One region of the Blautia intestinihominis genome, then DNA from elsewhere that is predicted to be linked to it. Evidence: riboswitches for the same ligand, from Rfam matches in the RefSeq annotation. Region 1 holds a riboswitch; the other holds the start of a gene.
The links. A riboswitch is a leader RNA that binds a small molecule or an ion and turns the genes downstream of it on or off. The one in region 1 is predicted to bind cobalamin.
Positions count from the first base shown of each region.

Region 2: linked by a shared signal. The riboswitch ahead of WMO75_RS16830 (ABC transporter substrate-binding protein) and the one ahead of WMO75_RS00495 (hypothetical protein) in region 1 are both predicted to bind cobalamin.

Region 1 is NZ_JBBMEI010000001.1:120,076-123,962, reverse strand. Features, by position in the region: gene WMO75_RS00500 (Ig-like domain-containing protein) at 1-1,259, opposite strand, end outside; cobalamin riboswitch at 1,488-1,673, shown strand; gene WMO75_RS00495 (hypothetical protein) at 1,858-3,887, shown strand, end outside.
Region 2 is NZ_JBBMEI010000086.1:535-4,421, forward strand. Features, by position in the region: gene WMO75_RS16825 (hypothetical protein) at 42-1,250, shown strand; cobalamin riboswitch at 1,326-1,525, shown strand; gene WMO75_RS16830 (ABC transporter substrate-binding protein) at 1,722-3,284, shown strand; gene nikB (nickel ABC transporter permease) at 3,340-3,887, shown strand, end outside.

The DNA of each region.
Region 1 (3,887 bases):
CATTTTGAGCCTTTGTTGACGTTTGTGGTCTTACTGAAGCTTGCATAAACAGTATCACTGAGGCTTGCAACAGGAATGGTATAATAGTAGGAAGAATCCGCAACATACCAGTCAACCTTGTGCTGAGTAGCAGCAGCTATGTCGTCTGCCGTTGTACCATTTACGAGAGCCATGTAGTTTCTGTTCTCGTTTGCCTGATGCATTTTTACGAGATAAGTGCCGTCGTCCTGCTTGGTAACGATAGCATCATCCATGGCATACATGCCGGAAGCAACACCTTCACTGTTGGTAACAGAAACTTTGATGGAATGAGTCTTGGCTTCTTCTACAGCTTTTTTGACCAGAGCATTGACTGCATCGGTGATGGCCTGTGCCATCTTGTCAACATCAGCCTGCTGTGCCATAGTATAATCTCTTTTAACTGCTGCAACGGCAGCTCTTACAGCATCAGCTGTTTCATCAGTGTAGATGGAGAGGTCTTCCGGAACAGTGGCCAGAGCTGCATCTACAGATGTGTAATCAGCAGGACCGTTTGTAGCCGGAAGTTTGTTGATATCGGATGCAACTGCATCTCTTTCTTCGGTTTCTGCCATGGAACTGACATCAAAGGTGATTGTCTGAACATTTCCCCAGGCTTTGCCTGCATTTACATTTTTGGTATAGCTGAAACTTGCATAGAGGGGATCTGTCAGACTGGCAACAGGAATGGTATACCAGTAGCCGTCGTCTCCACCAGCAACATACCAGTCAACCTCATGATTGGTTGCTTTGTTTTTATCATCTGTGAGAGCCATGTAGTTTCTGTTTACGTTTGTCTGGTGCATTCTTACCAGATAAGTGCCATCGTCCTGTCTGGTGACAACAGCACTGTTCATAGCGTACATGCCGGAAGCAACCCCTGAACTGTTGATAACAGAAACTTTGATAGAATGAGTTCTGGCTTCTGAGACATCCTGTTCAGATGTCTCACCAGATGTAAATACATCTGCTTCATCCGCACTGAAGGTAGATGTATCTGCTGTAAATTCATCAGTTGTCAGGTCAGAATCCTCTGTCGTAATGTCGGCCGCTAAAACAGAATCCTCTGTGGAAGTGGAAACTTCTTCTGAATCAGAAATTTCTTCTTCGGGTACTACGTCAATTTCTTCGACTGCTGCAAAATCCAGATCCTCCGCAAGAACTGAGACTGAAGCTGCCGGAGTAACTGCCAGTGATGCACTGAGAAACAATGCTGTCAGAATTTTACTTCTTTGTTTCATTTTCATAATCTCCTTATTATTGAATAAAATTGAGGCATCATGAAGGATGCCCTGTGCAACTGGAATGTCCCGCGAATTACATTCTGTTATTAATCATATCACTTCTTGTTAAAAATAACAAATGCTAACAAGAAAAAACACTGCTTTTTCTGTGCATATTGGCACATTTTTGGCAGTACAAATCAGGCTCAGACTATTGCACTAGGATGCATATATTGCTATAATAAAGCAGAATATAGGAACTCCAGTGCTGTCACTGACAGATAATAGGGAATCAGGTGCGAATCCTGAACGATCCGGTCACTGTAAGCGTAAGAGAGGATTGCAGAAGCCATTGCATGTGAAGTTGTGTGAGAAGGCGTGATCTTAGAATACTCTGCAAGTCAGGAAACCTGCTGGAGAATCAGTGAAAAGCTTCCGAAGAAAGCAGAATTTCACAGAAACGAAACATCCGGTTATGCAAAGAAGGATGTTTTATTTGTGCGACTGAAGTCTACTCATCTGGATCGGAGAGTAGGCTTTATATTTTTGCAGTGTAAGAGGAAAAATCCTATATGAGATACTTACAGAAATGCGTTTTATAAGAGGAGAGAGGCATATGCATTCGAAAAAATTTCTCGCTGCATTCCTTGCATTGAGTATAACAGCTGCACCACAGGCATCGGTCATGGCATCAGCAGAAAATGCATCGGCGCAGGAAAGCAGTGAAGACTCATCAGGAGAATCTGATGAAAATACAGCTCAGGAAACAGAAGAAACTGATGCGGGCGAAACAGAGCAGAACACAGACGATGTATCATCAGGAGAAGAATTCCTTCAGATAACAGACAAAAAAGCGTATGCAGAGGATGATTCCATTCTGATCGAGATTGTCTCTGCCAATACAACTTATAACAGAGTATATATCGGAAACAGAACAGACGAAGACCGCACACCGGTAATTGAGGGCTCTCTGGATGAAGCGGGCAGATATCATTATCTGTTTTATATCGACCCGAAGTACCTTGGTGAAAAAGCGGCTTATGTCCCGGGAAATACAGAGGATGACAGCTGGTATACAGAGGAAGAACTGTATTTTATGCTTCCGTCTGAAGTATCAGAAACACCTGTACAGGAAACAACGGATACAGCAGAACCTTCTGAAACAGTACCGACAGCAGAAGAAAATACTTCTGCAGATAATTCCGGCGAAGGAATGATTTCAAAGAGCTCAGACAGTTCAGACAGCGATTCTGCTTCTCTCTGGCAGATCGGAGCACTGGAAGAGACTGGTGCAGAGCAGACTACAGCAGCCGAGGACTATCGTATTGAAAGTCTGGAAAAAGACAATACGACAGAAGACAGTATTGCTGAGACAGAAGCAGATGCCGTTTCCATGGCAGATGGTACGTATAAAGCAGATGATTTCTCATTCAGCGGCGGTACAGGAAAAACAAAGATCACCTGTGAAGGGATTACTGTAAAAGACGGTCAGACCTATGCAACGATCAAATTCAGCAGCAGCAGTTTTACGAAACTGGTTGTGGACGGCAAAGAATATCAGCCTGCAAGTAACGAAGGCGGTTCTTACTTTGAGATTCCGGTGACTTTTAATACAGATATGACGATCACCGGAACGACGATCGCCATGACAGAGCCGCATGATATTGAATACGTTATCCATATCACAAAGAGCGGTGCAGCCACACCGGATGCCACTCCGACAGTCACACCACAGCCGACAGCCACACCGAAGCCGACTTCTGCACCATCCAGTGATATTCCGAAGGATGGAACCTATACAGGCACGGTGACACATGTATCTGGTACGGCTACGATGTTCAAGATCAATGCATGTGAGATTACGGTCAAGAATGGTAAGGTTACTGCAAAAATCACATTGAGTGGAACAGGATACGACAGGCTGTTTCTTGGAACCAAAGAAGAGGCTTTGAAGGCGGCAGACAGCAAGCTGATTTCCTACAAAGTTGATGCAGAGGGTAAATATACCTATGAATTTGCATTGGAAGGTCTGAACAAAGATACGAAACTGGCTGCGCGCTCTCATCGTTACTATGAGGCTGGTGATAAGGATAAAATGTGGTATGACCATACGCTGAAATTCAACGTAGATACCAGCAATTCCGGAACTGGCGGAGATGGTTCCAAAGATGATAATTCGAACGGAAATAATTCAGGGAATAACTCTAATGGAAATAACAGTTCCAATGGAAGTAACTCCAATGGAAGCAGTTCCAGCGGCAGCAACAGTTCCAATGGAGGCAGCACCGGTGGAAGTGGTTCTAATGGAAGCAGTTCTGGCGGCAGTTCAACTGGTTCCGGCGGAAGCAGTGGATCCGGTGGAAGCAGCTCGAGTACAAATAACTACAAATCAAATACAGATGGCAAGACAAGCCAGGTAGATTCTTCTGCCGGCGGCTTAAAGGATGGGGAATATGGCTCTGATCAGTTCTCTTTCTCCTGGTCAGGTGGAACAGGTACGCATGGCCTTAATATTACCTGCGACAAGATCAGCGTCGAAGATGGACAGGCATGGGCGTATGTGACATTCAACAGTGGCAAATGGATCTATGTGAAAGCAAGTGGAAACCAGTATGATCCGGTAGATCAGGGGGACAAATACAGTAC
Region 2 (3,887 bases), on a different contig from region 1:
CTTGAATTTTTATACAAATACAACAGAAAGGTAAAAAAGGAATGAAAAAGATAATAAGTTTTATATTGACAATGATTATGCTGCTTACCTGTACCAGTATTTCAGTTATGGCAGCCGATACCCTGAATGATACAGCAGATCAGGATGAAAAAATGACGATAGGGGTGTCTGTATATAATCTGAATGATGCAGAAGTAAGAGCATTTAGAAATTATTTTGAAAATTATGTCGGCATGGCTTTTGAAGTCGAGTTTTTATATTCTTCCAGTATAAGTACAGCAGAAGAAGAAATCAGCTTTATCAACGAGCTTCATGAAAGAAATGTAAAGGGAATTATTTCTTTCCTTTCCTCAGATCTTGAAGAAGTTCTTCCGGTATGTGAAGAATATGGTATGTATTATGTACGTGGCTCAGGAACGATCAGTGATGAAATGTATGAGAAAGTAAAGGATAATCCTTATTTTCTGGGAACAATAGGAACATCTGTTGAAACAGAAATGGATGCGGCTGCCAATATGGCGGAGTATTTTGTTTCAGAGGATCAGAATAACCAGAATCATTACATAATAGCATGTGGAGGATCTGCTATCGGTAATGAGATGCATCGTCTGAGAACGATTGGTATTCTGAATAAGCTTCAGGAAGCATATGGCCTGTCATATGAGAAGTCTGTAGAAGAACTGGTGAATACGCAGGATACTGAAGAAATTGAAACAGGCAGTGACATTAAGATTACTCTGGTTCCGGGGTATCCAAAAGATCACCTGGATGAAAAGCTGGCTGATTCGCTGAATACAGGAGATTATAATGTTATTCTGAGTGTAGTGAGCGCAAGTGATTTTATCAAGATAATTGATGCTTATGAAGAAGAGAACAGTACAGATGTATTGTTGGGTTCCATTGACTGTTTTACAGAAGATACATACGAAATGTTTAATAAAAAGGGATATAACGGCAAGGAAAGAATCGACTATCTTGTAGGAAAATACGGTGCTATCGTTGCACCATCATTTGTTGCCATGAAAAATGCTCTGGAAGGCTTTGCAGAAGATTACCGTGAAGATGGAAGTGCTTTCCGGCTGCAGCAGTCATTCTGGACAGCGGATTCAGTAGATGAGTTTAATAAGCAGTATGCGTTATCTATTGGAATGTATGATAATACATATAGTGTAGAGGACATGATGGAAGTTCTGAAATCCTATACACCGGAAACAAATTTTGAGAAATTCCGGAAATTTACGGAAAAATAGATAGAAAATAAGAGTCTAAAATAATTGACGTATACATGATGGTATGTTATGCTAGATGAGTATTCATACGGTCATTTAATGATTTTAGAGATAAGTTCAGACCAGCAGAAGCGTCCTGCTGGTCTGATTAAAAGGGAAACCGGTGTAAATCCGGTACGATCCCGTCACTGTGATAGTTGGTTTTCAGCTGAATGCCACTGGAAGATATTTTTCTGGGAAGGTGCTGAAAATGGGTAAGCTTAAGTCAGGAGACCTGCTTATTTCTGGTAAAAGAGATTCTTGCGGACGACGAGAAATCCTGCTTAAGAGTTACAACTTCATGTGTTGCATATATATGTTTGATTCTTTAATGGTAAGATTTCGTGACGGATGTGGGAGCATCTGTCTTTTTTTTCGTTCAAAATCACAGGAATGGACAGTATGAGAAGGAAGAAAAACAACGAAGAAACAAAAAAAGAAAGGAAGTAAAGGATGAAAAAAACAAAAAGAGAATTACTTGTGTTAGCAGCGGCAACAACAGTTGCATTATTAATGGGAGTTACTGTACAGGCGAAGGGTGATGAGAAGGTTTTAAACTTCGGATGTCAGATGTACACAGATGGATGTGTAAACAGTGCAAATGATGAAAACAGTGGATGGAATGCTATGAGATATGGTATTGCTGAAGCATTATTTAAATTCGATGACAATATGGAAGTTATCCCGTGGCTTGCTGAGAGTTATGAAGTAAATGACGAGCATACAGAATGGACGATCAAGCTGAAAGACGGAATTAAATTCTCTGACGGATGTGATTTAACTCCGACAAAGGTAAAAGAGTATTTTGATCACATGAAAGAGGTAGGACCTTCCGGATCTGCCAAACCGGAGAAATATCTGGAATTTGAAGCAGAAGTTACTGTAGATGATGATGCAAATACTATTAACATCAAAACAAGCAAACCATATGCAAACCTTGTAGGACAGCTCTGCCACCCAACTATGGGAATCACAGATGTAGAACATATTGAAAACTACGATAATGGAATTATTGGAACAGGTCCATACAAGATTGAAGAATTCAATGGTGTAGGTGTTGGTTATACATTAGCTGCAAATGAGTATTATCGTGAAGATGTTCCATACGATAAGATCAATCTGCTGTTCATGGGAGATAACTCCGCAAAAACAATGGCTCTCCAGAGTGGTCAGGTAGACTTGGTTGAGAATATCACAAATGTAGCAGATATTCAGGATTTCCAGGACAGTGATGACTTTACTGTTGATATTGCATCCGGTGTACGCTGCGGATTTGCATGGATGAACTTTGATGGTGTTCTTGGAAACAAAACACTTCGTCAGGCAATCCTGATGGCAATTGACTATGATACAATCTGTAATTCCAGAACAATCGGTGGACTTTATACACCAGGATTTTCCGTACTGCCATCTACTCTGAACTATGATTACGACAAACTTGAGAATCCATATACCTATGATCCGGAAAAAGCAAAACAGATTCTGGATGATGCAGGAATCGTTGACACAGATGGAGATGGAATCCGTGAACTGGATGGCCAGAATATCAACCTTAGATATATTTCTTATGAAAACCGTCTTCTGAATGACTTTGCAGATGCTCACGCACAGTATCTTGCAGAAATCGGCATCGGTGTTGTTCCTGAATACGGAAGCTCAGATGATCAGTGGAGTAAACTTGCAGCACTGGATTATGACTTTAATAACAATAACTGGATCACTGTTGGTACCGGAGATCCTCTGGCATATATGGCTAACTGGGCAACTGATACCAGCTACTGCGCATACTCCAACCCGGACTATGATAAGTTATATGAAGAATTAAAAGGTGAAATGGATCCGGAAAAGAGAAAAGATCTGATCTTCCAGATGCAGCAGATCCTGGTAGATGATGCAGCGGTTCTGATTGATGGATACTACAACTCATCTATGATCTACAGTAAGAAAGTTGGTTCTGCACATATCCATACAGCAGATTACTACTGGCTGTCAACAGAAATTACTCCTGCAGAATAAGAAAAGTCTGCGAATTGTGAAGTTACTGAATAGTTACAAACAGAAATAAAAAGAGGTGTCTTTTTTGAGTAAAAAGCAAATAATCAAGCGTTTATTACAGATTGTGATCGTATTGATCGGTATCAGCTTTATTACATTTGCACTGACCTTTATGTCACCAGGTGACCCTGTACGAAACATGTACACGGCAACCGGTGTAATGCCTACTGAAGAAATGGTTCAGGAGACACGCGAGGAACTTGGTCTGAATGATCCGTTTCTGGTGCAGTATACCAGATGGCTTAAGAACTGTCTGAAAGGTGACTTTGGCAAATCATACAGCTTAAATAAACCAGTTACAGAACTTCTTGCAGCCAGATTATGGCCGACTTTGAAACTTACATTAATGGCCATGATCCTTATGCTGGTTATTTCTGTACCTTTAGGTATGTTGTCTGCCATATATAAAGATAAATGGATCGATTATCTCGTCCGGGGAATTACATTCCTCGGATGTGCGATGCCTAACTTCTGGGTTGGACTTCTGTTAATGCTGGCATTCTGTGTTTATATCAATGCATTTCCGGTTATCAGTTCTGCGGGAGACTTTAAGAGTCTGTTTCT